One region of the Paenibacillus sp. FSL H8-0260 genome, then DNA from elsewhere that is predicted to be linked to it. Evidence: riboswitches for the same ligand, from Rfam matches in the RefSeq annotation. Region 1 holds a riboswitch; the other holds the start of a gene.

Region 1 (16,448 bases):
GAGACATTTTGTTACTATATCATAATGGGTCGTCGTTGGGCTATGCACAAATACTGCATCCAGATCCCAAGACAACAGCTCGTCCAAATTTGTCGTACCTTTAGGAAAACGGTAGGCTTTAACAGCTTGCTCTACTGTTGTGGATGAGTGACTGAGAACCCCCACTACCTCAACTTGTCCATGCTGAGAGAGCAGTGGCAAATATACTTTGCGGGCGATATTTCCAATCCCGATGATGGCGACTCTTTTGCGTGCAGAAACAATCAATGATCTAACTCCCCTCTTTATAATTCAAGAATTTATCTCTCTCTTTGTTCTCTATAAATGCTATTATACCTGCTTGGCGTCCGCCGACAATGATCTACACTTCAATATTTACTTTTTATCCCGTATGATGAGATGAATGAGTGGAAGAAAGGGTATATTAGCTATGAGAAAATGGTTCTCGATTATTCTTTATGTTTCGGGCACAATCCTTGCGTTTATCTACAGATATGACATCCTTAGCTGGATGAAAGAGGATCATAATCTTTTCAGCTCTATAGGGATCGCAACTTTACTGGCTCTCTTTCCAGTTGTACCGTACAAAGCGGTCATCGGATTTTTTGGTTATGCATACGGAAGTTTGGCAGGTGCTTTAATTTGCTGGGTAGCTACAACCCTTGCTGCCGCATTCCTTTTTGGCGTAGTGAAATTCTTATTTCAAGATCAAGCGAGAGCTTATCTGACTTCTATTCCCCTACTCGAAAAATTCACAAAAGGCATAGAACGGCGGCCCTTTGCTTCTATTGTCTTAGCACGTCTCTTGCCGATTATCCCGCAGACAGCAGTTAACATCTATGCCGGAGCAGCCGGACTGCCCTTCTGGGGTTATCTTGCTGCCTCAGCTATTGGAAAAATCCCAGGCATCGCCTTGTATGCCTTCCTTGGGGATCAACTGTTCCAGAACCCAGGTAATGCGATTATAGCCATTATTGTTTATGCCATTGTGCTTATTATAGCCGGACTAAGCTTTCGTTACAGTTCACAGGAAGTAAAAAACACTAGGTAACAGAGAGCTTATTTGGCGGAAGCTGGCAGGCTGTGGTTATTTGCTTTATAATTAGATTGTGATCTATTTAATTGCATTACATGAATGGAGGGATATTAATGAGTGAACATCAGACTAACCATATAAATTCCAAGGCGGAAAAAGCAACCTTTGCAGGTGGATGCTTCTGGTGCATGGTCTCGCCGTTCGAGGAATTGCCAGGCATTATTAGTGTCGTCTCCGGCTATACTGGCGGGCATACAGTGAATCCTACCTATGAAGAGGTATGCTCCGAAACTACAGGACATGTTGAAGCCGTACAAATTACGTTCAATCCAGAAATTTTCCCTTATAGCAAGCTGCTTGAGTTATTCTGGCAGCAAATTGACCCAACCGATGCGGGTGGACAATTCCATGATCGCGGCACCTCTTACGGAACGGCTATCTTCACCCATTCTGAAGAACAGAAGCAACAAGCAGAGGCTTCCAAGGCAGCTTTGCAAGAAAGCGGCCGATTCGCTAGCCCGATTGTTACCCCGATCCTCCCGGCAGCAACCTTCTATCCTGCCGAAGAATATCATCAGGGCTACCATCGTAAGAACCCGGGTCACTACAAACGTTACCGTAAGGGTTCCGGCCGAGAGGATTTTATCGAAACCCACTGGACACATAAAGAAGACAAACTAAGCTTAAAAGAACGTCTGACGCCACTTCAATATGAAGTCACTCAGAATAGCGCTACAGAGTCACCTTTCCGAAATGATTTTTGGGATCACCACGGAGAAGGCATTTATGTAGATATCGTATCTGGTGAAGCATTATTCAGTTCGCAGGATAAATACGATTCCGGTTGTGGCTGGCCCAGCTTTACACGTCCGATTCGCGATTACGCCGTGAAGGAAAAGACGGACCTCAGCCATTTGATGGTTCGCACAGAAGTGCGCAGCAAAGTAGCAGATTCCCATCTAGGTCATGTCTTCGACGATGGTCCAGGGGAAAACGGCCTGCGCTACTGCATTAATTCAGCGGCACTGCGCTTTATACCAAAAGAGGATCTGGAGAAAGAGGGCTATGGCGAGTATCGTGTACTCTTCCAGCCTGCCTAATCTTCGATAAAAGCGAAATACTGTACTGTCTTATAGAAAAGCCTCCAATTCACGGTATACCATGAATTGGAGGCTTTTTAATTCATAGGAGCTTATTCTTTATTCTCGTCCCCGTTAGCTTTCTTATCCTTTATTGAGGTTGTCACCTTTGGCTCTGCTGGTCCAGGGAGTACCGCCTTGTTCAGTTCCCGATTTTCCTGCCGTATCCGCTGGGTCTGCTGCTCCCGTCGTGCACGGATATTTTTGCGGGCAAACCAAACGATGACTAAAATAATGCCCGCACCGATTAGAATCGGCAATGCACCTGCAAGAATTACAAAAATCCACTGAAACATAACAGATAGTGCGTTCAGGCTTCCTTTTAAAGCATCCGATGCCCGTTCTAGCAATGGACCTTGCTCTGCCTTTTCCTTCACGGCTAAGCTCTCATCCGTCTGGTACACTCTAAGCTCTACCGTTGAAAAAGATACGTTCTGATCTATATATCGCATTCTGCCTTTGATCTGCTCAATCGTTTCTTGAATCGAACCAAGCTCGTTTGCAAAGGCGACCAGATCACTTGATTTCGTTGCTTTTTTCATAAACTCTGTGTATTGAGCTTCCATTAACTGCTTTGCCTTTAGACGCGACTCCAGATCAACATACTCCTCCGAGACATCCTGACCTTGAATACTGCGCTGTAGCGATTCGTGTTTTACTTTTTCCAAATTATTCAGAAAAGGAGAGAACCCGGAGGCAGGCACCTTAAGGATAAACGTCCCTCCTTGCTCATATTGCGACATGTTTTCGTTAAACTCTATAATATATCCTTTAGCCATCGTTACCATGTTGCGGATTTCAGTCTGAGCTTTACCGTAATCTTCTACTTCCATAGTCAGATTGGCATGATAGATTAGCTTCTTGTTCAATCCTTCCACGACATCACTGCCCGTGAATCCCGCGTTCCCTTGATCCGTGTTCTCTGATGTCAAACCTTTTTCAACTGGGGCTTCGTTGCCTCCCGCTGCTGTCTCAGCTTCTGCTGAGGTGCTCTTATCCGCTAATGCAGCTTTCGAAGATTGCTCAGTGGTTGCTGCAGCAGAATTACTCGTATTTCCGCCGTCACCAGCTAATTTGTCTGCCGCCGAATTGTTATCACCCGAGCCACAACCTGCCAATACCACCGCAAGAATTAATAAACATAAGTAATGCAGACCCCATTTGCGCATTCTCATTCCTCCAAAAGTGTAGTGGTTATCCCTAGCATTGTAACGTTACGGAATGTCATGTTCTGTACAGATCTCTTCCGTCTCTCATTTCTATAACGCCCCAAAACTTGGAAGGTTGCACTGGAATATGGAATTTCGGTAAATTTCTTTTGGTTTTTCTTGTTGAATACACAAAAAGCCGCATTTCTGCGGCTCTTATTGGACATATTTTTGATGTGGGAGGGTGACCCGAAAGTTAAAGAACTCATTTGCTTACAAACTCATTATTTGGTACAATTACCACGTCTAACCTAGTAAAAAAAGCCAAATACCCTCTATTCATAATGAATGAGGGCGTGACACGGCTTTGTTGAGACAAGCTCCACCTTGCTGAACAGAGCCGTTCATTGAATGATACTATCAATTACTAAAAGGGGAGGTGAACCCTCATGGCAAAAGACGTAGTTTGTGAAGTTAACTCCTGCACCCACTGGGCAGAAGAGAACAAATGCAGCGCTGAATCGATCTTCGTAGCTTTCCACAGCTCCCAAGAACCAAAACGCGCAGAAGAAACAGATTGCAAAACTTTCGAAAGTAAATAAGTAAATGCCTGAAGGGACCCTCCACGGTTCCTTCTTTTTCATTCTAACAAGATTGAGAATTATTATCAAGTAGCTGATTATAAAAAAATAAGTGAACTAAAAAGCCAGGGTAAATTACCCTGGCTCTAATTTATTTATGTCTATTTTGATGCAATAACCCCTGACTTTTCCCTCGCAATAGCAGCAGCTCTTACCATGTTACGTAGTGCATCCTCTGTCTCCTGCCAGCCACGTGTTTTCAGACCGCAATCCGGATTAATCCAGAATTGTTCAGGGTCCAGCACCCGCAGCGCACGATCGATATTCGCCGTCATTTCTTCTACAGCCGGAACCCGCGGACTATGGATGTCATACACTCCAAGACCGATTCCTTTATCATAGGCCTGCTCCTCAAAGCTGATAATCAGCTCCCCATGGCTACGTGAAGTCTCAATGGAGATTACATCAGCATCCATAGCCGATATGGAATCGATCATGTCATTGAATTCGCTATAGCACATATGCGTATGAATTTGTGTCGTAGCCTTCACATGGTTCGTAGCAACGCGGAACGACTTCACTGCCCAGTTCAGGTAATGCTCACGGTCTTCTGCCTTAAGCGGAAGTCCTTCACGTATAGCCGGCTCATCCACTTGAATCATTTCGATGCCTGCATCTTCCAACGCTTTTACTTCATGGCGAAGGGCAAGAGCAATTTGATTGGCTACCTCTTCCCGGCTGAGATCATCACGTACAAATGACCAATTGAGGATAGTTACAGGACCCGTCAACATTCCTTTAACCGGAAGCTTCGTCAACGATTGTGCATAGACACTTTCTTTAACAGTCATAGGCTGTATAAATGCAACATCCGCGTAGATCACCGGTGGCTTAACGCAACGGGAACCGTAGGATTGAACCCAGCCATTACTAGTAAACAAGTATCCGTCCAGCTTTTCTCCGAAAAACTCCACCATATCTGTACGCTCGAACTCACCGTGGACCAGAACATCCAAACCTAGCTTTTCTTGGAAGGTAATTGCATCCGCGATCTGCTCACGAACAAATCCATCATAACGCTCCTGATTCCAGACCCCTTTACGCCATTTCAATCTCGCCTGACGCACTTCTACTGTCTGCGGGAAGCTACCAATTGTAGTGGTTGGCAGAAGTGGAAGCTGCCATTTCTCTTGCTGCACCTTTAAGCGTTCAGCAAAAGGCAAACTGCGTTGGTCAGGCAAAGCTGCAAGTGCAAGCACTTGCTCCGCCACATCCTTACGGCCACGCTCAGGTAGTGCACGGAATGCTGCAATAGCTTCACGACTAGCGGCCAGCGCTGCTTTAGAAGCTTCTCCTTTATCTGCGAGGGCTGCTCCGAGCAGACTAAGCTCTGCAAGCTTCTCATCGGCAAACGCTAACGCATTCTTAACAGTCGCCTTCAGCTTCACCTCACCTTGAACGGTGACTGGGACATGCAGCAGACTGCAAGAAGGCTGAAGAATAAGACGATCAAGCGGCACATGAACGCTGAGCTTTTCTACCAGTTGCAGCTTAGCGTCTAAATCGGAACGCCAGATGTTCCGTCCATCAATAATTCCGGCACCCAGCCATTTGTCCTTCGGCCAACCAAGACGTTCGATAGAAGCCAGATTCGCTCCACCATCGTGCACAAAGTCAAGACCCAAGCCTTGAACAGGCAACTCTAGAAGTGCCTCCAACGGTTCAGCAGCTTCGAAATACGTCTGTAAAATAATATTCAAGCCCGGCACGGAGCCGGCAATTTCTGTGTATATCGAGTTAAGCAGTGTTAATTCTTCTTTACTTATGCCTGTAACAATCGCTGGCTCATCGATTTGTACCCAGCTTACCCCTTCTTGCTTCAGTTCCTGTAGCAGTTGAACATAGACTGGAACAAAACGTGCAGCAATCTTGGCGATATCTGCCGCTGCGTAACCTTTGGACAGCTTAAGGAAGGTATACAGACCTAAAAGTACCGGTTTACCTTCAATCCCTGCCTGCGATTTAGCAAAACGATAAGCCGCTAGAGGTTTATTTTCAGTCAGGCGTGGTGTTTGTGTGCCGATCTCTGGAACGATATAGTGATAGTTCGTATTGAACCATTTGGTCATCTCACAGGCAGTAGCTTCAGCATTACCACGGGCCATTGCAAAATAAAGATCAATCCCGATGTCGCCGCCATCATACGTGTACCGTGGAGGTACAATTCCAAACATAACAGCCGTATCCAACACATGGTCATAAAAAGTAAAATCATTCACCGGAATAAGCTCAATTCCTGCCTCTTGCTGGGTCTTCAAATGCTGCAGCTGAATTGCTGCCATTTCGGAGCGGAATTGCTCTTCATTTATTTTCCCCTGCCAGTAGGCTTCCAGTGTCTTTTTCCACTCGCGGTTCTTTCCGATTCTCGGATATCCAAGATTACTTACTTTTACTTTATTCGTCATCTCGATACACTCCCTCTTCCATCTCTTATTTCAAACTCCAAAGCTACTTGCTTTCCTATAAAAAAGAGCGCCCTTCCCTAAAAAAGTCAAAGGGAAAGACGCCCATGATATACCCATGGTTAACGTCTAACACCTCCCTATCTTCCGTAGGTGAAGCAGTGCTGTTGAAACAGGCAGGTCTCCTGGCTAGCGGCGTCAACATCTTGAGCAGTCTTCCCAGCAGTAGTAAATTGCCAGTGACCTCTGTTGCTCGAGATTCTTCCGTTACAGTGGCGGGACCGCATCGGCTTCGAACCGAATTTCCCTATTAAGCCTACCGAATTACTATTTTCCGGTCAGCACCTGTCTCCGATATCATTCATCATTTGAGTGTCTTAATCTGATGTCATCATACGTGAAAGCCCCAGCAATCTGCAATAGATTACTGGGGCTTCTGTTATATCGATTCCTTATAACGGACTTAGAAAAATACGAAATATACTACAGCAGCAAGAATTATACGGTATATAGCAAACGGTAAGAGCTTGATACGATTGATCAGTTTTAAGAAGAAACGCATCGATAACAGCGCAAATAGGAAGGCACTAATAAAGCCTGCAATAAAAAACGGCAACGCGTCCATGGTGAAATATTGCCAGTTTTTCATCAGTGACAACAGACTGGCACCTGCCATGATGGGTACTGCCATAATAAAAGTAAAATCAGCAGCGGCACGATGGCTCATCCCGAGGAGTACTCCACCAGAAATCGTCGAGCCCGAGCGTGAAAATCCAGGCCATAACGAAAAACACTGTACAAGACCTACACCAAGTGCCTGTTTGTATGTAATCTGATCTACACTCTCAGTTCTGATCTTCTTCGGCCCAAACAGATCGGCAATAATCATTAATACAGCCCCAATCACTAGACCAATTAACACTGTTGAGGTAGAGAATAAATGCTCATCAATATAATCATTAAACAGAACACCTAACACACCTGCAGGCACTAACCCTACCAGAACCTGAGTCAGCTTGAGGTGCCCGCCCTGCTCCAACTGCGGTAGCTCCTCTGTTACAGGATCCAACTGCTTACGGCTGAAACGCTTTAAGCCTAACAAATCAATGAACCGATTTCTAAAAATCACAACAACCGCTAATATTGAACCCAGTTGAATAACTACTTTGAAGGTATTTGCCGTATATTGTCCAAATAACTCCTGAGATTTCAGCCACATATCATCAACAATAATCATATGACCCGTGGAGGATACTGGAGCAAATTCGGTTAAACCTTCAACAAGCCCCAAAATAATGGCTTTAATAATCGTTAATAGCTCCATGTGTTTCCCTCCTTTTTAATAGTCATTTCTATTATCAGTCCACTACCCGCTTAGCCCTCAGTGTTCATTCTCCGGCTGCGTTTGCGGAAGTACAGAAACCCAAGAATAACTAATCCGCCAGCAATTAGTACATAGACTACATTGGAGTACACATCCATGTACATGGCAATGTCTTCCCAGGATTCGCCCAATGCCGCGCCAATAAGCACAAGCAGCAAATTCCATCCCAATGTGCCAATCGTTGTGAAGATCATAAATACTCCAAATTTCATGCCCGACATTCCCGCCGGAATCGAAATCAGACTGCGGACCAGCGGAACCATCCGACAAAACAATACAGTCCAATAGCCATATTTATCAAACCAGGCGTCAGCCTTGTGGATATCTTTTTTACTGACCCTAATTAGGCTACCCCAGCGTTCAACCAGTTTCTCTAACCGGCTCACATCCAATAATCGGCCAATATAATAGAGAATTACTGCACCCAGTAGTGATCCAGCCGTGGCAGCAATGATTACACCAGGAATCGTTAAGCTCGTCGTAGTGGTCATAAATCCTCCAAAGGGCAGGATCACTTCTGAAGGAATTGGTGGAAATATATTTTCAAAGGCCAGCATCAGAAAAATACCGAAGTAACCAAACTGCTCCATAAAATCTGTAATCCATGCTTGCATCTTGTTACCCCCATTTCTCATATCAAGTTCTTCTTCAGGTTGCGTAAATAGCGGCTGCGAATAAAAAAGAAGTATAGTCCTTGAGCAGCCAAATATCCGAGTAACACCGCGCCTGTCTCCGTTGCGATAGATAAGTAGAACAACCGTTGAAGCGCAATAAAGGCAAACACACTGTGTAAAATAGCTATTCCGACCGGCACAAAAAACAACAAAGACAGCTGAATCGTAACTATTCGATTGAGTTCTTTATCCGTAAGCCCCATCTTGGACAAAGTGGAATATTGATTGCGATCATGATCAAGATCGGTATATAACCGGAAGTAAAGAAAGCTGCCTGCCGCGATAAAAAAGACAGTACCCACCAGCAAGGAAGCAAAAAGCATTGTGTTATACAATGTTTTCTGAAGCTCAAACAGCGTGCCGCTGATCACAATCGCATACGGAGAATCACTTTCATAGGACTGTTTGCCTTTATGGGCAAGATCAGCAGCAATACCTACCGTCTGTGGAAAATCCTCTACATAAAAACCTGTATAAAGATCCGTCTGCACGGGATCAATAGCGCTGTAGAGCTCATCACTGATCACGACACCACTAAAATCCCCGCCATCTCTACCATCCAGCTCCGGCAATAAATATTCGGCGATGGGAACTTGCTCGGTATAACCTATTTCTTTAATGGCAAGTCCGTGCTGCAAGGAATAGACCGCTTTTACTCTGCCTTCTGTTAAACTGCGATCCCGCTGTGAACCAATCATCACCAGACCTTCGTTGCCCACCAGAGCATGCTCATCTGTTGGGAAACCTGCACGTTGCAGGGCGAGATTATAATCACTGAAAGCAATCAAGGGAAGGCGTAAAGTGCGATCGGGTCCAGTCTGAGCCTCAACCTCGGCATATTTAATCGGGATACTAAGCGCTTCATAAGGGAGTCCGTGCGTCTTGAGCTCTTCCTTAATTTCGTTCAGATGCTGATCAAAGGGTACACCCGTCTGATTTCCTTTGGCTACATAACCCACTGCTGCGGGATAATCCAATTTCAGCTCTCTGGAAAGTGTATGTATCGATGCAAATACCCCTACGGAAGTGAAGGAGACTGCGGATACAATCGTCACCATAAAAAACATTCGGCCATTCTCTTTCCAGCGGTAGGACAAACCGGATAAAGTGATGATATTCGTACGATGCCAATACAAGCGCCGAATGTCCTTAAGCAGCTTAACCAAACAAATACTTAGCTGGGTATAAAAGAGATACGTCCCGATAACCGTAATCGCAACGACCGGAAACATGACTTTCTCTACGGAAGCAGCTTTTGCAGTAGCCGCCATATAATAACCACTGATCAGCAGTACAGCAGAAATAATAGATAATACAAAGGATACTTTGGGTTCTTCTTCTGCCTTACGCTCTCCCTGAAACAGACGCATCAGTGACTCATTGCCGATAAAAACAAAGGTGCAAAGCGATATCAGAAAAAACAATAACACGAAGCTGCAAATCGTAAGCACAAGTGCCTGCCATGGGAGATGAAAGGTTAACAGGGGAATTCCCAAAAAAGTAGATCCGATCATCAAAAATAATTTGCCCAGAAGTAACCCGAGAAGGGTACCTGTCAGGATGGCAGAGGTGCCGATCATCATATTTTCCAGGAAAACCATGGTGTTCAGCTGTCTCTTCGTCATTCCATGCATCAATAAAATTCCGAACTCCATCTTGCGCGACTGCAGGAAGGATCCAACGGATACGAGTACGAACAAAGAACAAAAGACATAAATAATTGCCTCTGCCACCATCATCGTATGAGCCGCCGTACTATAAATTAAGCTCTTTGAAATATCCGGATGGTAAATAAACAAAGCGCACACGAAAAAGATCATCACCGAAAAAGCACTGACGACAAAATAAGCGGCATATTTGCGTTTATTACGTGTTACATTCCTATAAGCGAATTGCCGAAAGGTCATGGCTGGTTCCCCCAAGCAGAGACAGCATATCAATAATACTTTGGAAGAAAGCGCCTCTATTACTGCCCTTGTACATTTCACTATAGAAACGTCCGTCTTTAATAAAGATGACCCGGTTGCAAAAGCTTGCAGCCACTGCGTCATGTGTGACCATCAGCACCGTAGCTCCTTCTTCCTTATTCACCTCTGTCAACATATTCATGACTTCCCCTGAGGCTTTGGAGTCCAGATTGCCTGTGGGCTCATCCGCCAAAATTAACGATGGACGATGAATCATCGCCCGGGCGATAGCCGCCCGCTGCATTTGTCCGCCTGAGACCTCGTACGTGCGCTTCTTCAGCAAATGTTCGATGCCAAGCAAGGTAGTGACCTCTTTCAGCCTGCTCTCCATCTCTGGGACACGAGCACCTGCAAGCGTCAAAGGTAATACGATGTTTTCCTCTACAGTGAGCGTATCCAGTAAATTAAAATGCTGAAAGACGAAGCCTAGCTCATGACGGCGAAAAAGCGCCTTTTCTTTTCTGCTAAGCAGATTAGGATCTCGGCCGTTGATCAGAATCTGACCAGAGGTCGGTTGGTCGATGGTGGCAATCGTGTTGAGCAGCGTTGTTTTCCCGCTCCCGGATGGACCCATTATGCCAACAAACTCCCCCTTTTCTACAGAAAAGCGGATATGATTCAGCGCCTGAGTGGACACTTTACCCTCATATATTTTTGATAAATTATGAACATCTAGAATGGGCAAGTGTTACCTCTCCTTCTTTCGACTGGATTGCCTTCATTATACAAAGTGTACACATAGGTTGCTATTTCTGAAACTTACAATGCCCTTACACATTTGTAAGGTTTGTTATATCCTGCTCCCTAAATACAATCCGCACGGTGGTCCCGCTTCCTTCTTCGGAACGGATACTCACCTCATGTCCAAGCTTGCCGCAGATCTGCTTCACGAGATATAAACCCATCCCCGTAGATTCCTGAAAGGTTCGTCCATTCACCCCGGTAAAATATGCATCGAACACGCGCGGCAGATCTCCTGCTGGTATGCCTACTCCTTCATCCCGGATCTCAAGCACAGTCTGCTTATCTTCCGTGACCATCCCGTGGAAAAAAACATGTTTGCCTTCTTCAGTCGTATAACGTACAGCGTTCGTAATCAGCTGCGTAAGGACAAAAGTGAGCCATTTTTCATCCGTGGTTACGGTAATCTGCTCATTTATTTGTATAGCTGGAAATACTCTTTTTCGAATAAAAAGCCGCTTCTGCTCAGAGGTCACACCACGTACAATGGTCTCCAGATTCAGCCGTTCCACATAGAAATCGTGCTCAAAAGTATCCAGACGGGCCGTATAAAGCACGGTATCCAGTCCTTTTTTCAGACGATCCAGTTCATCACCAATTGCCGTAAAAGGAGGGCCATCCTTATCCTGAATGATCAGATGAATGACAGACAACGGCGTCTTCATGCCATGTACCCATTGATTAATAAAGTGAATATGTTCTTCTAATTTGTGGCGGTAGCTGTGCAAATCATTTTTGTAGAGGCGGAATTGCGACCCCAGTAAACCTCGCAAGCTTACGGCTAGCGGAGAATCCTGTGTAGGGCCACCTGCCTCATCGAGAGAGGAGGGCGTAGTCTCCAAACGTTCATAAAACGTGCGATTGGTGACGTAACGGTAAGCGAGGTAGCCAATCAGTAGACAAGTGCTGAGCAGCGCGGCATATAAACTTACATTCAGACCGCTGCCTCCATCCAGCCGGTACACTAATGTGATCAGGACTAGCTGGGCTAGATAGACCACAATCAGGGGGAACTGTTCCCGTAATAACAACTTCATTCCTCATCCCCCCAATTCGGAATCAAACGATAGCCTTGACCGCGCACGGTTTGTAGTCCATCTGTGATAGCGAGAGCGGCAAGTTTTTTGCGTACACGTGTAACATATACATTTAAGGTATTTTCATCCACGAAGGCTTGATCATCCCAGATTTTTTCGAGCAGCCTGTCCCGGGTAACGATGACTCCTGATTTTTGCATTAGCTCATCTAGTATCTTGGCTTCCGTGTGGCTTAAGTCCACTTTAGCTTCGCCTCGGGTAAGGATTAGCCGCTCTACATCCAGCGTCATTCCGGCAACGTTTAGTGTGCGTTCATTATTCCCACCGGCATAGGTGCCGTAGGCGCGCCGCAGCTGACTTTTGATTTTGGCCATCGCGATTTCGTAATCAAAAGGCTTAGTGATATAATCGTCCGCTCCATTTTCCAGTGCCATTACTTGGTCCATTTTGCCATCGCGGGCAGATATAAAAAGAATAGGGCAGGTTGAAATTCCGCGAATCTGGCGGCACCAGTAATAACCATCGTATTTTGGCAAATTAACATCAAGGAGTACCAGATGTGGCGTGAACGCCTCAAACTGAGTGCGGACCTGCTCAAAATCACTCACCGCCTGCGTTTCATATCCAAACTTATGTAAATAATCCTGCAGCAAAGCCACAAGTCCACGGTCATCTTCTATAATAAATATTTTGAACATATCATGCCTCCGGTCCAGCCTTAACAATATAAGGGGGTCTGCCAAATAATATATACACCGTGCATAGGGTTAGTCAAATCGGAAGGAAGAAAAAAGAACCCATGAAGCTCCTGTTTACGGCACCTTCTAGGTTCTTGGATAAGTTAGGTTTAAGGATATCAACTAGTCCCATTGTTTCTTCTGAATCCCGGCAAGAACTCTCTCTACAGGTGCCCAGCCGATAAGTTCTGGTTGGCTCCAGCCCGGAGCAGCTTGCAGATGGCAAATTTCCATGTAGTGATCTATCCTAACTATATCCCAGGCATGAATGGCCTCGCCATTCCCAAAGGCCAAAGCTACATGCCCCCAATCCTTAAGCTCACCGTCTACCAACCCTGAGCAAGCATAAAAAACAAACGCGCCAGCTGGCGGAGCCCCGGTATTCTTGTGCGCATCGTACAGCTCTGCGGATTCGCGTGCATCGCTGCCTCCCCACATTTCAATTCCATTGCTTCTTTCATAGGCATCTTCAACAAAAGCAAGACAACGCAGCGGATACTCCTGCGACCCCAGCCGCTCCTTAGCCCAACTAATGGCACTCTCAATTTCCTTGCCAAATTCCACGTCCATTACCAATATACATTCCTCCAAAGTACGAAATAGTGTTGAACACATCATACCTGAACCAGCTACTCATGAGCTGGTATTATATAGTTATCAATTAAACTATCCCAATTGTACCTGAGTGGTCATCTACTTCGGCCAACCATTACTTAAAAAACATAAAAAACCGTAAATGAGCATAGCTCATTACGGCTCTAACAAACTATAAATTGGTTTAAAGATACAGGAGTGGTGGTGATAGTGTAGGAGTGGTGGTGGTAGCAGTAGCAGTGGTAGTGGTAGCGGTAGTAGTGGTAGCGATAGCGATAGCGGTAGTAGTGGTAGCGATAGCGGTAGTGGAGGACAATGTAAAGTTGATATTGCAGACGCCGAACGGTGATATCCCATCGAACATAAGTAACTTATTGCTTGTTGGAGTAGCTCATCTGCGGGATTTATACCGTACATTTGGCTATATATGCTCCATCGGCTCCATTCTACGGGATTTATACCGTACATCTGACCGTATACGCTCCATCGGCTCCATTCTACGGGATTTATACCGTACATCTGGACGTATACGCTCGATCGGCTCTATTCTACGGGATTTATACCGTACATCTGGACGTATACGCTCGATCGGCTTCATTCTGCGGGATTTATCCCGTACATCTGGACGTATACGCTCGATCGGCTCTATTCTACGGGATTTATACCGTATTTGGCTATATATGCTCCATCGTGGACCTCTGTCAAGAAAGTGGACAGTCACGCAACAGACATTCTAGTCAATTGCTCAGCAAAACGAACTGGAGAAAGATACCCCAGCGCGCCATGCATTCGCTTGCGGTTATAGTAAAACTCAATATATTGAAAAAGTGTTTGGTAGGCTTGCTCCTTAGTTTTGAATCGCGGATTACAATAAATGAGCTCCTTTTTCAAAATGCTGTGCCACGACTCGATACAGGCGTTATCATAACAGTTACCTCTGCGGCTCATGCTGGACTCCATGCCATACGCTTTCAACTGCTTCGTGTATTCATGAGAAGTATATTGAGAACCTCTATCGGAGTGATGTAATAGACCCTTTTCCGGTTGTTTAGCTTCGTAAGCATCTTGTAAGGCGCCCGAAATTAAGCTAGTTTCCATATGGTTCTCCAAGCGCCACCCCACGATTTCGCGCGTGCAAAGGTCCATCACACTAGCCAGGTACAAGCGCCCTCCCCGGCAAGGAATGTACGTAATGTCGGTAACCCATACTGAATTGGGTCTGCGTATTTTAAATTGCTGGTTCAGCGTATTCGGGGAAATCGGATGGTCATGATTGGAGTCAGTGGTCTGTACCCGATACGTTTTGGAGACAATGGAGCGAAGCTTCATATGTCGCATGTACACACTCACCGTGCGTTCGGTAACGGTATAACCTTCTTGATGTAACAGGCGGGTGATCTTCGGACTCCCATACCGCTTTTGATGGTCTGTAAAATGATACTGAATTCGCTTCATTATCGCAGCCTTACGAAGCATATGCGTACTGGTTTTTTCTGTCCGCCACTTGTAGTACCCGCTCCGTGACACATGTAGGGTCATGCACATCTTCTCCAAGAGAAACTCGGAGCGATGTTTTTCAATAAACTGGAATCTCAGTTCCTTGGTTTGCTGAAGATGTGCACTGCTTTTTTTACGATCGCTAATTCCTCTTCCACATCGGCAATCTTGTTATCTTTTTCTTGAAGTTGACGGCTCATTTCTTTCAACTGTGCCTCGAGTTCCCGTACTCGATCCACGCTAGCTGCCGGTTCATTCTTTAGTTCTCGATACTGGCTCATCCATTGATGCAGGGTACTTTTTGGGATGTTAAGCTCTTCCGCCAAGTCGCCCACTGTCTTTGTTTGCTCTTGAATGAACTGCACTGTCTGTTTTTTAAACTCTTCGTTATACCGTTGTCGATGTTCTCCCATGTGAACACACCTCCGTGGACTCATTATCGCCAGTCTGTTAACTACTGTCCACTTTTTATTCTAGCTTCATCGGCTCCATTCTACGGGATTTATACCGTACATCTGACCGTATACGCTCCATCGGCTCCATTCTGCGGGATTTATCCCGTACATCTGACCGTATACGCTCGATCGGCTCCATTCTACGGGATTTATACCGTACATTTGGCTATATGTGCTCCATCGGCTCTATCTGCGGGATTTATACCGTACATCTGGCCGCAACTGCTCCACCAGCTTCATTCTGCGGGATTTATACCGCTCATCTGACCGTATACGCTCGATCGCCTCCATTCTACGGGATTTATACCGTACATCTGACCATATACGCTTCATCGGCTCCATTCTACGGGATTTATACCGTACATTTGGCTATATGTGCTCCATCGGCTCTATTCTACGGGATTTATACCGTACATCTGGACGTATACGCTCGATCGGCTCCATTCTACGGGATTTATACCGTACATCTGACCGTATACGCTCCATCGGCTCCATTCTGCGGGATTTATCCCGTACATCTGACCGTATACGCTCGATCGGCTCCATTCTACGGGATTTATACCGTACATTTGGCTATATGTGCTCCATCGGCTCTATCTGCGGGATTTATACCGTACATCTGGCCGCAACTGCTCCACCAGCTTCATTCTGCGGGATTTATACCGCTCATCTGACCGTATACGCTCGATCGCCTCCATTCTACGGGATTTATACCGTACATCTGACCATATACGCTTCATCGGCTCCATTCTACGGGATTTATACCGTACATTTGACAGTGTCGAGTAAATCAAAGGCACTTTTGCCCTTCTTTCGCGCCACACTAGCTCATTCGAGCAAATCAAAGGCATTATTGCCCTTCTTTCGCGCCACACTAGCCAATACATACAAATCAAAGGCACTTTTGCCCTTGTCTCACACGATACTAAACCTTTACAGCAAAACAAGGGCATTTCTGCCCTTGTTTCACCACACCCTATAGCGCCACCGCTGAAA
Region 2 (16,448 bases), 3.4 Mb from region 1:
AAAGCCGGACAGATAGCAGGTATCGGATACGGAGTTCCCGGCGGACAAGAGCTGCTTGGATAACGCAATTTTTTTGAGCAAGACGTAACGGTAGATGGTTCCGCCTGTCTGCTGTTTGAACAGATGGCTGAGATAATATTTATCGACGTTCAGTTCTCCAGCGATTTGCTCCAGTGACAGATTTAGATGCAAGTGGTTGTCGATATAGCTCATGGCTGATTGAATATGTGAGGAAATGATGCTGGGCACGGTGGATCGGGTGCGGCTGTACAGCTCATTGATGAGGACGAGGATCTGAACCAGGTAGGTCAGAGCCAGAACTTCGCTCCCGTACTGCTGATTCTCTAATGTCTCAATCAGGCGGGAAGCAAGGGTTGTATACTCTTCAATCAGCGGTTCATCCATTTGCGCGAGATTATGCTCTCCGGGCTGGCGGTTCTGGAAACAAGCGAGCAGATTTGTAGATGCGGTACAGAAGGGATAGACAAGTGGAGCTTTGAAATGGATTGTCAACCGTTCATAGGGCTCCGGAGATAAATTGATGATTTTATGAATCTCGTGATTGTTGAACAACAGGACATTGCCCCGCTGCAGGGGATAGCTGAACTGATCTACAAAACCGTTCACCTTGCCGCCCAAGAACAGGAAAATTTCATAGTGGTCATGGATGTGGAAATCCCTGGTAGGTGAGATCGGCGAATTTCCGATACCTGCCAGAATATCTCCATCGAACGGCTCATAATACTGGGCATGCTTCATTGGAACTGCCCCTTTCAGATTGATCACAATATACGCAATAAAACATCATTATTCGCAAAGACATTGCAATAATACAACACTAAACTATAGTAGAAGATTACGCAATATAACAAGATTCAGGCGGTAGGCAAGAGAAGTAGCTGTAGCTGATTAGATGCAATTGAAAGGGTGGAATTGTGCATGAATGGGAAGGAACAGCGTAAATACTGGCTGGATACAATGCTGCTGATCGGGGGGCCTGTGCTGAATGCTTTGGCTGAGCGGAAATTAAAGGAACAGTTGCCTACTAAGTTTCATAGTGACCGGAGCCAGTTTGCCCATTTGGAGGCTTTTGCGAGATTGGCATGCGGAATGGCCCCTTGGCTTGAGCTAGAGGGACTTGAGGGTGAGGAAGAACAGCTTAGAGCGCGTTATGCCGGGCTAATGCTGGAAGCCATTGATGCCGCTGTTGATCCGAATTCACCTGACTATATGGAATTCAAGACTGAAGGCCAACCGCTGGTTGATGCGGCATTCTTGGCACACGCGCTGGTGCGTGCGCCAAAGCAGCTTGCCGGCAAGCTGAGTGCGCGGGTCAAAGGCAATGTAATAACAGCGCTGAAGCAGACACGCCGGACAGCGCCAAGCGGCAGCAACTGGCTGCTGTTCAGCGCAATGGTGGAAGCCGCTTTGTATATACTTGGCGATCCTGAATATGACCGGATGCGCGTTGGCTATGCGGTCCATATGTTCATGGATTGGTATAAGGGCGACGGAGTTTACGGGGATGGCAAGGACTTTCACTGGGATTATTACAACAGCTTTGTTATTCAGCCGATGCTGGTGGATGTGGTGGCACTTTTTGAACAGGAGTCGGAGCAATATTCCGCATTGAAACCGCTGATTCAGCAACGGGCACAGCGATACGCTACTGTTCTCGAACGGATCATTGCACCGGATGGAACCTATCCCTTTATCGGGCGTTCGATCGTTTACCGTTTTGGGGCGTTTCAACTGCTGTCGCAGGCGGCGCTGCAGCATTTTTTGGAGGAAGCATTGCCCCCTGCACAGGTACGCTGCGCTTTGACAGCTGTGATTACGCGAATTATGGAATATCCGGGAACGCTTGATGAGTCCGGATGGCTACGTCCGGGGGTATACGGTTATCAGCCGGAGCTTGCGGAGAGCTATATCAATACAGGCAGTCTTTATTTATGCGCCTCCGTATTCCTCCCGCTGGGGCTGCTCCCTTCTGATCCATTCTGGTCAGGGGAAGAGATGAAATGGACTTCACTAAAAATTGCAGCCGGTGAGGATGTTATGAGAGATCATGCCTTGGAATAAAAAGTATTCAGCCATATTAGTGAAGAATAAGATGCTTCGCGGAACTGACTGACCTTTAAGGAGGAAAAAAGGCATGAATAAACAGATGCTTTTGGAAATAGTGCATGAAATGAAGCCAGTCGATCTGAGCTTATATTATCCAAAGGGGGATGCGGCTGCTTTTTGGAAACGGGCGTTATCATCGGGAGTACTACAGGCAGATATCAGCGAGATCCGCGCGGAGGCGGTAAGGCTGGACGGGCAGTCTATACCTGAAATGTCGTATACGTTATTTTCCATTTATTCGCGTACGGGTTCAAGGCTGGAATATGAACGGGTCTATTTTGAACGGAGAAGAAGGCTGAATACTTATGTATTTCTGGCTTTGCTGGAGCCGGATCATCCGGAAGTACTGGAGAAGCTGGAGGACATCCTCTGGGCTATTTGCGATGAGTACACCTGGTGTCTTCCGGCCCACCTCCCAGCGGATCATAATGCAGCTGATATCAACCGGTATATTGATCTGTTTTCTTCCGAGACCGGATTTACTTTAAGTGAAGTTTTACTTTTGCTCGGGGAACGACTTTCGCAGCTTCTGAGATCCCGAATCCACCATGAAGTAGAGCGGAGACTGTTTCGTCCATTTCTTGAAAATGGTCCTTATGATTGGGAGACAGCGCGGCATAATTGGGCAGCGGTCTGTGCGGGATCAATCGGGGCTGCCGCCTTGCTGTCTGTGGAGGACCCAGCCATGCTTGCGGATATTCTGCTGAGGACAGAGCGCGCCATGTTGTATTACCTGGAAGGGTTCGGTGAGGACGGTGCCTGTCTGGAAGGCCTTGGGTACTGGAATTATGGGTTTGGTTATTTCACTTATTATAGCGATCTCCTCTGTTCCAGAAGCGCAGGCAGACTGGACTGGTTCAACCAAGAGAAGGTAGCGCAAATCGCGCGCTTCCAACAAAAATGTTTCATTGACGGAAGTCATGTAGCCAATTTCTCTGATTCAGTGCCTCAGGTGCTAGTACATATGGGATTGTCCCATTATCTGGCGGAAGTCTGTACGGATGTCGAACGCCCCCCATCCGCTTTGCGCGCTCCTTACACTGAAGATCATTGCAGCCGCTTTGCACCGGCTTTCCGCAATCTGATCTGGACCAGAGCTGGCAAGGAGGACGAAGCTTGGCGAGCCGCCAGCTATTATCTCCCTGATGCCGCTTGGCTTGTCTCGCGTCATGTGTCGGAGGCGGGTTCATTCGGATTCGCCGCCAAGGGCGGGCACAATGCTGAACCGCATAACCATAATGATCTGGGACATTTCATTCTGAGCGGCCGGGGAGAGATCTACGCATCCGATCTTGGAAGCGGAGAGTATACTGCTGATTATTTTGGGGCTGGCCGTTACCAGTATGACTGCAATGGATCGCAGGGTCATTCGCTGCCGATCATTGATGGCCAGTATCAGCTGGCCGGTCGGGCGTTCAGCTCCACAGTGCTGCATGCATCGGCGGAGGAGAATGATGAGCTGACATTGGATCTGACACAGGCGTATCAGGTAACAGGACTACAGTCCTTAATCCGTTCGTTCGTCTGGTATAAAGAGGAATGTCCACGGCTGGAGCTTACAGACACTTACCGGTATGCGGGAATTCCGGCGAGCTGGACGGAGCGGTTTGTCACCTGGCGTGAGCCTAAGCTCCTTCATCCGGGTACCTTGCTGCTGCCGGGGACTACCGCTCGCGGCGTTGAAGTGACATACGATTGGCTGAAAGTTGAGCCGGAGATTACTGTGCATATGTACCGGGATCATTTTGGCATGGAGAAGCTCTGGTATAGTCTGGACTTCCATGTGCTTCAGCTTGGCGCGGTGGGCAAACTGGCATTCACTTTTCAATTTCTATAAAAGATGGACCTGAGCTTATAAAAAGTCCTCTATCAGAGGGTAGAGGCTAATTCGGATAAAGGCGGGATTTAGATGAGTAGATTAGTAAAGCAAGCTTGGGTAGACGAGGCTTGGGGCAAAGCCTTGGAGAAGACTAGAACGAACAGCCGGAGAATCGGTGCAGAATTCCCCCATGCCAGTCAAGGCGGCAAATACGTGCTTGAAGCACCAAACTGGTGGACGGCTGGCTTTTGGCCGGGAATGCTCTGGCAGCTCTATGCTGAGAATGGTGATGAGGATTTGAAAGCGATTGCTGAGCAGTGTGAGGAACGGCTTGACGAGGTGCTGGATGGTTATGTGAAGCTGGACCATGACCTAGGTTTTATGTGGCTGTTGACCAGTGTTGCGAACTACAAGCTCACGGGCAGAGAAGCATCACGAGTCCGGGCGTTGAAGGCAGCTAACTATCTGGCGGCCCGCTTCAATCTGAAAGGACGCTACATCCGGGCCTGGAATCCATGGAGTGAAGGCGAGGATAACAGCGGGGTAGCCATTATCGATTGCTGCATGAATACCAGCCTGCTTTTTTGGGCCTCCGAAGTAACAGGGGATCCACGTTATCGGCATATCGCTGAGGCGCATATGGATACGGTGCTGGAGCACTTCATCCGGCCGGATGGTTCGGTTTATCACATCGTCAAATTCAACACGGAATCGGGCGAAGTGGTTGAAAAGCTTGGCGGGCAAGGTTATGCGCCCGAGTCGGCTTGGTCGCGCGGGGCAGCCTGGGCGCTCTACGGACTGTCATTGGCCTATCATCATACGGGCAAACAGAGTTACCTCAATGCAGCCAAGCAGGTCGCACATTTCTTCTTGACCCGTCTGCCCGAAGATTACGTTCCACATTGGGATTTCCGTGCTCCCGGTGAAGTTGGGGAGATTCGGGATAGCTCTGCAGGTTCCTGTGCAGCGAGTGGCTTGCTCCTGCTGGCTAGCCAGGTGGACGACTCGGAGGCTCATGTGTATCGGAACGGGGCTATAAGAATTACTGAATCCCTTTTTCGGAATTATGGAACTTGGGACAATGCAGAAGAAGAAGGGTTGCTGCTTCATGGTACGAGTAACTATCCTGAGAATCGGAATATAGATGTTCCGCTTATCTATGGTGATTTCTTCTATGTCGAAGCGCTAGCCCGGCTAAAAGATGCCGGACCGTTCTACTGGGAATAGGGGGCATATAATGCAGACTGAAAAGACTTTTACGACTATTGCTAAAAATCCGCTAAAGACCCGGGAGGATCTGGTCTCTGCTCTTGAACAGCTTACAGATCCGCTTCGGCCGCTCTACAGCAGAGGCGGTGCACGGCTGGCAATCGGCGGGACAGGAGCGAGCTATCCAGCAGTAACTGCAGAAATGGAAGGTTTCTCCCGGGTATTGTGGGGCTTAGTGCCCCTGCTCATGGGAGGTGGAGAAAGCGGGCTTTGGGATACTGTGCTGGATGGCATACGCCACGGCACGGATCCTGCCCATGAAGAATACTGGGGTGAAGTTCAAGATTATGACCAGCGTCTGGTAGAGATGGCGGTCTTCGGGTTCGCCTTAGCCGCCATTCCTGGACAGATCTGGTCACCACTTACCCAGAAGGAACAGGAGCAATTGTACAGCTGGCTGAATCAGATTAATTCCCATCCTTGCTATGACTGCAACTGGCTGTTCTTCAACGTGCTGGTTAATGTTGGATTCCGCAGAATCGGCCGCCCCTACGACGCGGAGCAGCTGGAGAACAATCTGAAGCGAATGGATGATTTTTATCTGGGTGATGGCTGGTACAGTGATGGAATTAACGGGCATAGCGATTATTATGTTCCTTTTGCCATCCATTACTATGCGCTACTGTACGCGAAGCTGATGGAACAGGAGGACCCGGAACGTTCACAGGTGTTCAAAGAACGGGCCCGGCTTTTTGCCACCGAATTGTTGGGCTGGTTCGCTCCGGACGGATCTGCCCTTCCTTATGGAAGGAGCTTAACCTACCGTTTTGCCCAGGCTGCTTTCTGGGGTGCCCTCGTCTATGCAGGCGTTGAAGGATTCCCTGTAGGTGTGGTCAAAGGATTAGTACTGCGCAATTTGCGCTGGTGGTTCAGCCAGCCGATCTTTGATGCCGGAGGCATTCTGACGATTGGTTATACCTACCCCAACTTGGTCATGGCGGAGAATTATAACGCTCCCGGTTCCCCCTACTGGGCGTTAAAGACATTCCTGCCATTGGCTCTCAGCGCGGAGCATCCATTCTGGAAGGAAGAGGAACTGCCGCTGCCGGATATTCCTGCAGTTATAGTCCAGAAGCCTGCGCATCTTGTCATTGTCCGCGAACCTGCTTCCGGCCATGTGGCTGCCTTCAACAGTGGTCATCTATATACGAATGAGCATACCCACACGTCTGCCAAGTATGAGAAATTCGTATACTCAACAGGCTTCGGGTTCAGTGTACCCCGCTCCGAATGGGGATTGTCTCAGGGTGCATTTGATTCCATGCTCGCTCTGAGTGAGAGCGGGGACAACTTGTATCGGGTCAGACGGCGGAATATGGAGTCAAGAATTGTGGACAATGTGCTGCACTCTGTCTGGAAGCCATGGACTAATGTGGAGGTTCGGACCTGGATCGTTGCTGGGCTGCCCTGGCATATTCGGATACACCGGATCGAGACCGGACGACCGTTGGACGCCGCAGAGGGCGGCTTCGCGCTTGGTCAGGAAGCGGGGGTGGAACAGCAGATCGGCCTTACAACCGCGGCAGTATCTACAGCATGGGGAATAAGCGGAGTCAAGGGTTTGATCGGCTACGAAAAGGCTGAGCTAATTTGGCCTAATGCCAACACAAACCTGCTTCATCCCCGGACTGTTTTGCCTACACTGACGACTTTCCTTGAGCCTGGAATCCACTGGCTGGCTTCGGCTGTATACGGTGATCCGTCGGGAGATTCTTGCGGCGGTATTATAGAACAATTACCTGAGTCTATTTTGAAGGTTACTTTTGATAAGGACATCATAAAGGTTCTTACGTCTAGTGAAGCGGAATTTATTATCAAAAGAGAGTGAGAATTACCGCTAACAACATTGTGTTAAAAAGACAAGTAATTGAGTAGAGTATGACTGATTTCTCGTATGAAAAATAAATTTCTGTGGTTGTACAATTTCCCCCGTACAGGCACTTCTAGGCGCACGCCCACATACAATAAGGATGACCATGAACCCGTAAGGCAAACAGATCGGTTTCATTGTACAAGTGCGGGAGGTGTCGCCAAGTTGCCTGGATTCTTAAGCACGATTGCGTTGCTGATCAAAGAACTGACGCTGCTGGTATCATACGTAAGGAATAATGCATTTCCACAACCGCTCTCGGAGCAGGAGGAAAGCCGATACTTAGGGATGATGGCTGAGGGAGATGCCAAAGCCCGCAATTTGTTGATTGAGCATAATTTGCGGCTCGTTGCCCATATAGTGAAAAAATTCGATAACACCGGAGAAGACATGGAGGATCTGATCTCCATCGGCACCATCGGCCTGATTAAAGCTATTGAGAGTTATCGTCCGAACAAAGGGACAAAGCTAGCCACTTTTGCTGCCCGTTGTATTGAGAACGAAATCCTGATGCACCTAAGATCCTTGAAGAAAACTCGTAAAGATGTATCTCTGCACGACCCAATTGGGACAGACAAGGAAGGTAATGAAATTACACTCATTGATATCCTCGGTTCGGAAGCGGATGATGTCATTAAAGAAGTAGATCTGAAGATCGAAAAGAGTAAGATTTATCGTAACCTTGATATTCTGGATGACCGGGAAAAAGAAGTTGTCGTTGGGCGGTTTGGATTGGATACAGGTGGAGAAGAGCGGACACAGCGGGAGATTGCTAAGGAGCTTGGAATCAGTCGCAGCTATGTATCGCGGATAGAGAAAAGGGCACTGATGAAGCTGTATCATGAGTTTTATAAGGCTAAGCGGTAGGGTCTTAGAAATAACTAAAGATTCACAATAGATTTTGTTAAAAGCGACTTGCCAACAAGGGGGTTGCTTTTTTTGTTAATTCAAGTAGTTGGGCTAAATGAACATAAAAAAAGCATATTCAGAAATTTAACTGCCCGTCTGCCCATTTATTGCTCAGCTCACACAACACTGATATTTCGCTGCGGACTGATCATAACGCTGTAACAAAATATGAATTATGCAAAATCTCATGTGAAAATAATGTTAAAAAAGTCATTAGAAATATTGATATGAACATTTTTCTTTTCATGGTATATTATTCAAATAAATATTTATGGTGATCACATAGAACTTTCCATGTGACTTAAAAGGGGAATGTTGGTGAAATTCCAACGCGGTCCCGCCACTGTGAACGCACTTAAGAATTACATTGTTAACTTTAAAAACAGTTGATGGTGTAATTCCTAATAAACTGCGAAGTCAGAATACCTGCCATAAATAAATTCAGAGATCCCACGAGGATGGGGGAGGTGTTTTTTGTCATGTCCAAATTTTTTTTTGGTGCTTTACTGTTTATTTTATTAGAGTGATATTGAATCAATTATGTTCATTCTTAATGGATTTCAAAGATTCATAAATACGGAAAATGTTTCGTTGTTAGCTTCAGAGGTGCTGCTGTTGACATGTACTATTAGTGGTTACTGATGTTGTATCACCATCGATAATTCTCCTATATTTATACCGCGGCAAAATAGAATCAGTTGTTAAATAATACTGTACAATTGATTTTATCAGTTGTACATTTTCGTGAGAGCGAATTTATTTGATAGGAGAGAAAAAATATGAAGAAATATAATGCACTTTTGCTTGCCTTATTTCTTTTAATTGCATCTTATAGCCTTATATCTTATGTGAATGCTGATAGTATAAATAAATCAGAAGAGTCATTTGTTGGATTAAAATTGATTCCAGAAGAACAAACAATTGATTTATCAGAAGATTCTCCGTTGAATGTGGAATTTGATCAGGGTATTAGCGAAGGTCAATTCTTTAATTTGATTAATTTAGTGGATATTAATAGTAACAAGTCGATAGATATAACGAAATCGATCGAAGGTCATCAATTAATAATAACCCCGCAAATTGCTTTGGAAAACGCCAAAGAATATATTTTGTATATACCTCCGTACTCCCTTTCAAATATAAATGGAGAAAAATTGAAAGACAATTACATACTTAAATTTAAAGTTGTTAGTGACGAGAGTCATCAACAAGACTCTGTAATAAACTCTACATATCAAAATTTAACGGTAGTTGAATCCACATATGATGATTTTAGTGTGATTAATTCTACTCATGGTAAGCATTTAATGAAATCTATTTTTTTAAGTGAAAGTACTAATGGATTAGTTCCATTTTTAACTCAAAGTGCACAAGTTGGTGGGGAAATATATGCTGGTATAGATAAGAGTGGTTTTATAGGTGCAAATGGAGATTTATGGTTATGGGGAAGTAATGATATGGGACAGTTGGGAGACTTTATAACTCCATCTAGTAATAAACCAATACAGTTAGCTGGCACCGATGTGGTTGCGATGAATAAAGGCATCACTGGTGGTACTTATAGCACATATGCTTTGAAAACTGACGGTACAGTGACGGCTTTTGGATTCAATTATTGGGGGTTTTTGGGTTTGGGTCCTGCTAGAGATCAGACTGATTTTACTGTCTTTCCAACTTCCATTTATGGATTATCAAATGTAAATAATATTAGCAGTAGATTCTATCATACTCTTGCTGTTAAATCGAACGGATCATTATGGGGATGGGGAGATAATCAATATGGGCAAGTAGGAGGGGATAGTTCAGAGTTAATTACAATTCCTGAACAAATCGAAGGAGTAAATGGGATTCCTCTTACGAATATCATAGCTTCAGATGTTGGTGAGACACATTCTATTGCACTTTCTTCAAATGGAAATGTATATGTTTGGGGGGGCAATAATCACGGTCAACTAGGGAATGGAACCCTCGTAGGTAGTAATATTCCACGTTTAATACTAATGAGACCGAATAATGCTCCTCCAATGACAAATATTAAAGCAATTAGTTCAGGAGATAATTTTAACTTGGTATTAAAAGATGATGGGACCGTATGGAGCTGGGGGCAGAATGATAATGGGCAACTCGGTGATGGTTCTACAATAGAACGTCGTTTTCCTGTCCAAGTAAGAGGGGAAAATGGGGTAGGTCTACTAAAAGATATAATCGCTATTAGCGGTGGTGGAAATTATTCTTTAGCATTAAAGTCAGATGGGACTGTTTGGAGTTGGGGAGGAAATAACAAGGGCCAACTTGGAGATGGCACGACTGAAAGAAAACTTGCTCCTACCAAAGTGAAAGCGTCTAATGTATTGAAAATAGATGCAGGGGAATCACATAGTATAGCGCTTACAGAAAATGCGGTTATAACATGGGGAAATAATGAGGTTGGTCAATTAGGTAATGGATCAATGAATTCTTATTCAAGTCTTCCAGTAAACGTTATCAAGTTTGATACTAGTCATAATAATGAATATATTTATGATTCCGATAATCGTTTATCGGCAATTATTATTCATAAAGGGAATATTAATTATCGGCGCGACTATGTATACGATGGTAATGGAAATTTACTTTCTGCGATTACTAAGTTAATACAGTAGCTTGATATAAAAGTTGATAAATTTTGATTGAATATTTAACTGAGGTGATAATAGTGAAAAAAATAATATCCTTAATATTAATAATGCTAATCACAATGTCTAGTTTTAATAATTTACAAACTGTTCAGAATGTATTTGCTGAGTCTGATTATAATGAAGGGTCTCCAGCGGTGGAAGAAACGCCTTTAGCATCTTCAGAAAACATAAATATAAAAAGTGAGGATCTTGAGACTCCAATTGAGGAAGAGTTAATAGGAGATGAATTTGGTTCTGAATCAATATTTGATAAAGTCTTGAGGAGAAATAAAGAGTTCTTAAAGCCTTCTGTACAACCGAGTGATCGGACTAAAGCATTCCTCGATGAATTTTCAAGTGAAATGAAACAAATAACAGCTTATTTTTATCCAGAATTCTCTCAATATCTAACCAACACTGAGAAACTTGAAGCTTCTAATTGGGATGAAAAAGAAGCTGTGAATCTCCTACTTTCTCTAAATGAAACCTCTAGAACAAAATTGTATCAATATGTACCAATGGCTGAGGATTTTTTAGATTATTATAAGAATCCTACCAAATATTTAAATGAACATAAACCGATGCTTACACTTGCGGATGAGAAAATATACAAAAGTGAGGTTCATGAACAACTGTCAAAACAGAGCCAGGCAGCCAATACCTTGAAAAGCAAGAAAAATGCTGCTACTAATACCTTTGCTAGCAGCCCAACTAATCAAAAGTATACTATCACTGAATCTAAAAACGTATATAATTACAAAGTTAATACGGATGATCTTGTTGATTCCGTGTATCGGACAGCAAATAGAAGTGTTGTGGATCTTGAAATTAAAGGGAAATCGGATCTAGATATTGTTTTGAAAAGAACTTACAATTCTTTAAATAGTAAATTATTGAAGCCTAAGTTAGAAATAGGAGTTAGCACTTCAAGTAAATTCTATGAGCAAAATGGCGGCAATGAGGCTGTTCCTCTAGAAAAGGGTGATCGTGTTGCATATATAGCAGCAGGATGGAATTTAAATATTCCTGTTATGGAAAAATCGGAAATAAAGGCGGAAGTTGTAAACACTCATGAAAGTTCATCCTGCTATATCAATACTCCACAACCTTGCTATCAAGATGGGTATTCCTATAAAGAAATGATCACGCCATATGAAAAAACTGTTTTCACATTAGAAAGCGGAGATTCCTATGAATTTCATGATTTAACGATCTTTAATTATCCTTATAAAAATGTAGTTCTTAGTAAGGAGCCATATACTGAAAATGGAGTTTCTAAATACTACTTTATTCTTAAATTAAACAATGAAATAAAATACAAGTTTAATGATCAGGGTAATATTGTCAGTAAAAGCAATGCAACTGGCGACCAGGTTACCTACGTTTTCAATACAGATGCAACTACGAATAATTATAATATTGTTATTACTGATTCGTATCAAAGAATTATTACGATACTTAGGGATTCGAATAATGTAATTTCAGGCCTATTATTGGATGATGGATCTGTAAGAGTAAAAAAAATAATGTATAGTACAACTCAAGAGAAGGCTACTATTACATTTAGGAAATGGACAACAAGTGGATATCAAAATGTGACTGAAGATGTTGTTTATTGGAATTTAAATTCTGTATATGACTATACAACTAATGCTGTAGTGAAAATGGAAGAATATACTTACTATGGGGTAGACTCCACGAAGTTGGCTGATTTTAATTTTAATGTTTATACACCTTTAAATGGATTCTATTCGAATTCGGCAGGTGAATTATTAAATATTAGTTATAATAACTTTTATAATTGCTATGGCTGGTCTGATAATACTTATTTTGAAGCAAATAGTATTCAAAAAAATAATATTCTTACTTCCGGAGAAGTTCCATATTTACTTCTAAAGGACATTCAGTATTATAATGGCCTGACAGCTAGATTTTCATATGCGAATTATGACTCGGCATGGAGAAATTCCACATCATTAATGAACCAAGGTCAAGTAGCAAGATTATACCAAGATAAATATGCATTAGAATACGTATCTTATCATCCAGTTCAGTCATTGGATTATATTTACACTGAGGATTCAAAACCGATTATTATTTCTAATTACTATTCCAATGTACACAATGATCATGGGTGGCAAGTGGATGAATTTTGGAAAAGTAATAAACAAGATATCGCTCGCTTAAGGAATTCATCACGTTTCGGTGATAAACAAACTATACTTAAGAAAGTAACAGCTGCAGATGGAAAAAAAGAAGTATCGTCTTTACATTATTACTTAAATAGTTCAAGATTTTTGATGGATTATAGCATGATAAGCAACGCACCAAATGGAAATGAATTGTATCAATATGGTTATAAGATAAAAGATCAATCAAATAACTATTATAAAGTTTATAATAATGTTTATACTCAATACGAATATGATACGGGTCAAATTCAACCTAAGAAAAAGTCTACATTTGTAGCGAATAATTCAATAGATGATATTAATAGTTTAATGAATCCCGATTCTATAACTTCGATTTCAGAAAAAATTCCATCTCTATATACCTATGACGATTGGGGGAATATTTTAACACAAAGTGATAACTTGGGTAACATGGCGGTTATGCAATACAATGGGCCAAATCATAAACTCAGTAAATCAGTTTATACTGAGCAAGGTGGAGATATTCAGACAACCAAAGAAAATAGTTATTATCCAGATACAGATTTTAATATTAACAATCGAAATCAACTTTGGATTACAGTTGAGACATATAGTTACAAGAATCCTTCTAATGTGATGAAGAGCGATCTGAAGACTACTGAATACACTCAATATGATGCTATCCATAAAGCACCAACTAAAATCAAAACCAATATGAGGGGTGAACAATTTGGTTTGGGAAATAATGATACAGAAATTAATTTTGTTTATACTGACAAAGGAAATGTGAAATATGAGACAACAAAGGTAAAACTGAAAGAAAGAGCAAGTGCTCAAGATTTAACTTTAGGGTATGAATATTATCTTGACGGTAAATTGAAAAAAACTACATATCCTGATGGTAGTAGTTTTATTGATACATTTGATGTTTTGAATAGATTGATTTTAAGACAAGTTAATAATGGAACTGGTATTTTAACAGAAAAGAAATACATTTATAATAACAGTACACGCCAGATTTCAACCATTATGCCAGATGGAGAAATTGATGATGAATTCTATACACCTTTTGGGACACTTACAAAACAACAACGGACTATTAATGGTGTAACACGGACTATTAATACAAATGAAGTACCTGATGGTGTAATGGTTACAAAAACAATGCCTTACGGAGACTCTAATAAAAAAGTAGAATTTGTATATGATACTAATGGACGTGTGGTTAAAGAAACAAATGCAATTGGAGAAACTACAACTTATTTATATTCAAATGTTGTTGAGCGCTCGGATAATGTAGCTATATCTCAGGATACAATTGAAAAGACATTTAGTGATGGAAAAAAAGAAACCTCATATTATGATTTTAATAGTCGCTTAACAAAATTAGTTGAAAAAACACCAAATGGATTGAAGCTAAGAATTAAAAGTTATACTTATACACCTACTGGGAAAATTTCATCTGAAAAAATTGAGGATAAAGATGGAAATACCCATATAACCAAATACCGATATGATGGTGAAGGCAATTTAATCTATATAATGAATGCTAAAGGAGAAGAAACGAGGTATACACATAATAGTTTAGGACAAGTCATTGAAATTTATAGAAACAATATCCTTCAAAAATACAATTCATACAATGAAATAGGTTGGAAACTATCTGAAAAGAACAACAGTAATCAAAAAGAAACATATGAGTATGGAGTAAATGGGAATTTGAATAAGGCTACTGATAGAGTAGGACAAATACACAATTACTCATATACTCATGATAATCAAAAAGAGCGTGAATCAATAACTAAAAATGGAACTGAGGTGTATTGGGAACAGTTTGAATACGATTCTACTACTAGAGGTATTACAAAATCATGGAATAGTGAGAATAATAAAATAACATATCATTATGACCAGTGGAAAAGACTAGATGTACAGTCTGTATCGGGAGTTAGTTATACTTTAGGTTATGATAGCTTTGATAGGATGAATACAATTGCTTATCCTGATGGGAAAAAAGTATCTTACGAATTTGATAATTTGAATAGAATAAATACAGTCTCATATCCTGATATGGGAACAGTAACTAATGTAAATGTTACTTCATCCGATTTTAATTCCATTAGAACCACATTTCCAGGATCACTTGAGCAATTAACTGTAACTGACGCCTTTGGTGAAGTTTTCAGCAATCGTATAAACGATAGCTCAACAACAAATTTCAATGAAACTTATTCATATGATGGGTTTGGAAACATTGATAAAATTGATGGAAATGGTGTTATTGCGGGATATAAATACGATGCTCTTAATCGAATAATGGATGAAAATCCTGTTCCTTCTGCAAACAAAAATTACACATATAATGCAAATGGGGATAGGGCAACTTCAAAGGATTCAGAAGAAATTGATCTCTTAATGGAATCAAAACAATATACGTATAATAGTCTGAATTTATTAAAGGCTTATAGTGATAGTAACGATAGTGCTACTTACACATATTATCCAGATGGATTGAGGGCAACTAAAACAGTTAATGGAGTCTTCACTAGATATGTTTATGTGAATGGGAAAGTTATTGATGAGCTTGATGCTAGTGGGAAATCAAAAGCGAGAAATATTCAAGGAAGTAAATTGTTATTTAGAAAAGATTATGTTAATTCAAGAGCTGGATATTACTTTTATAATGCTCATGGTGATATTGTAAAAATTATTGATGCAGATGGGAGCAAGGCAACCCTTAAAAGTTATTACTATGATATTTGGGGAAATCTAACTAATGAAGATAGTAATCAATTAAGGTTCTTTGACAACCCGTATAAATATTCAGGTGAGTTACTAGATGATGAATCGGGGTTAATCTATCTTAAGGCTAGATATTATGATCCTTCAATAGGAAGGTTTATAACGGAGGATACTTATGATGGGCAGATTACAAACCCACTGAGTCAAAATTTATATACGTATGTCCAAAATAATCCTTTATTATATACAGATCCTAGTGGAAACTATTGTGAATCTGGTAACGGCAGATATGCTCATAGTGGCGGATGTACAAGTACAAGTAGTATCTATATCCCTGATAATATTAAGAATTCAAATCCAGGAAAATCAATAACTCAACTTATGAAAATTTATAATAATGAGAAAGAGGAAGCAATAAAGAAAGCTCAGAATATTCAGGTTTTTCAAGTTCAAAAAAATGAAGTGGCGGCACCATATCCAAATTCAGTTGGAGGTTCTATTTTAAAGGGATTAATTCAAGCGGCAGGGATTACATCAGTAATAGCAATGGATCAAGTTAAAGTAGATGAGATGAACCCATCTGGTGATGATCGCCTTATTTTTAGAAATAATGGCTTAGGTAATAAAAACCTTACGCCACGACCAGGAATAGATGCATTGGGTTTGTCTTTTTTTCTTGCACCGCGGCAACCAAAAGGAGTTCTTACTACAATGGAAGCAGTGAATGCAACTGGGAAATTATATGCCTTTGTTGATAAACCTGCAACTGGTCACGTTGCTATTATTGCAGTTGACCCGTATGAGCATAAGTTATGGATGGCATCAAGAGAAAATTCACCGGATAATCCGTATTATCTAACAAAACTATTACAAAAAATATGTATTAAGTATTAGTAAGTGAA

The links. Region 1 has a riboswitch for cobalamin ahead of metE (5-methyltetrahydropteroyltriglutamate--homocysteine S-methyltransferase). Riboswitches for the same ligand answer to the same signal wherever they lie in the genome.
Region 2: linked by a shared signal. The riboswitch ahead of MHI51_RS07055 (Ig-like domain-containing protein) and the one ahead of metE (5-methyltetrahydropteroyltriglutamate--homocysteine S-methyltransferase) in region 1 are both predicted to bind cobalamin.

The regions. Positions count from the first base shown of each region.
Region 1 is NZ_CP150298.1:4,993,811-5,010,258, forward strand. It holds gene MHI51_RS22295 (Gfo/Idh/MocA family protein) at 1-264, opposite strand, end outside; gene MHI51_RS22300 (TVP38/TMEM64 family protein) at 431-1,051, shown strand; gene msrA (peptide-methionine (S)-S-oxide reductase MsrA) at 1,150-2,136, shown strand; gene MHI51_RS22310 (DUF4349 domain-containing protein) at 2,229-3,344, opposite strand; gene MHI51_RS22315 (DUF1540 domain-containing protein) at 3,773-3,925, shown strand; gene metE (5-methyltetrahydropteroyltriglutamate--homocysteine S-methyltransferase) at 4,066-6,369, opposite strand; cobalamin riboswitch at 6,524-6,730, opposite strand; gene MHI51_RS22325 (undecaprenyl-diphosphate phosphatase) at 6,830-7,690, opposite strand; gene MHI51_RS22330 (DedA family protein) at 7,741-8,364, opposite strand; gene MHI51_RS22335 (FtsX-like permease family protein) at 8,382-10,331, opposite strand; gene MHI51_RS22340 (ABC transporter ATP-binding protein) at 10,306-11,076, opposite strand; gene MHI51_RS22345 (sensor histidine kinase) at 11,162-12,169, opposite strand; gene MHI51_RS22350 (response regulator transcription factor) at 12,166-12,867, opposite strand; gene MHI51_RS22355 (hypothetical protein) at 13,030-13,482, opposite strand; gene MHI51_RS22360 (hypothetical protein) at 13,725-14,237, shown strand; gene MHI51_RS22365 (IS3 family transposase) at 14,218-15,144, opposite strand; gene MHI51_RS22370 (transposase) at 15,093-15,410, opposite strand; gene MHI51_RS22375 (hypothetical protein) at 15,623-16,126, shown strand.
Region 2 is NZ_CP150298.1:1,611,996-1,628,443, forward strand. It holds gene MHI51_RS07025 (AraC family transcriptional regulator) at 1-759, opposite strand, end outside; gene MHI51_RS07030 (DUF2264 domain-containing protein) at 940-2,082, shown strand; gene MHI51_RS07035 (hypothetical protein) at 2,156-3,964, shown strand; gene MHI51_RS07040 (glycoside hydrolase family 88 protein) at 4,037-5,173, shown strand; gene MHI51_RS07045 (DUF2264 domain-containing protein) at 5,184-7,043, shown strand; gene sigK (RNA polymerase sporulation sigma factor SigK) at 7,251-7,952, shown strand; cobalamin riboswitch at 8,250-8,443, shown strand; gene MHI51_RS07055 (Ig-like domain-containing protein) at 8,774-10,636, shown strand; gene MHI51_RS07060 (RHS repeat domain-containing protein) at 10,690-16,440, shown strand.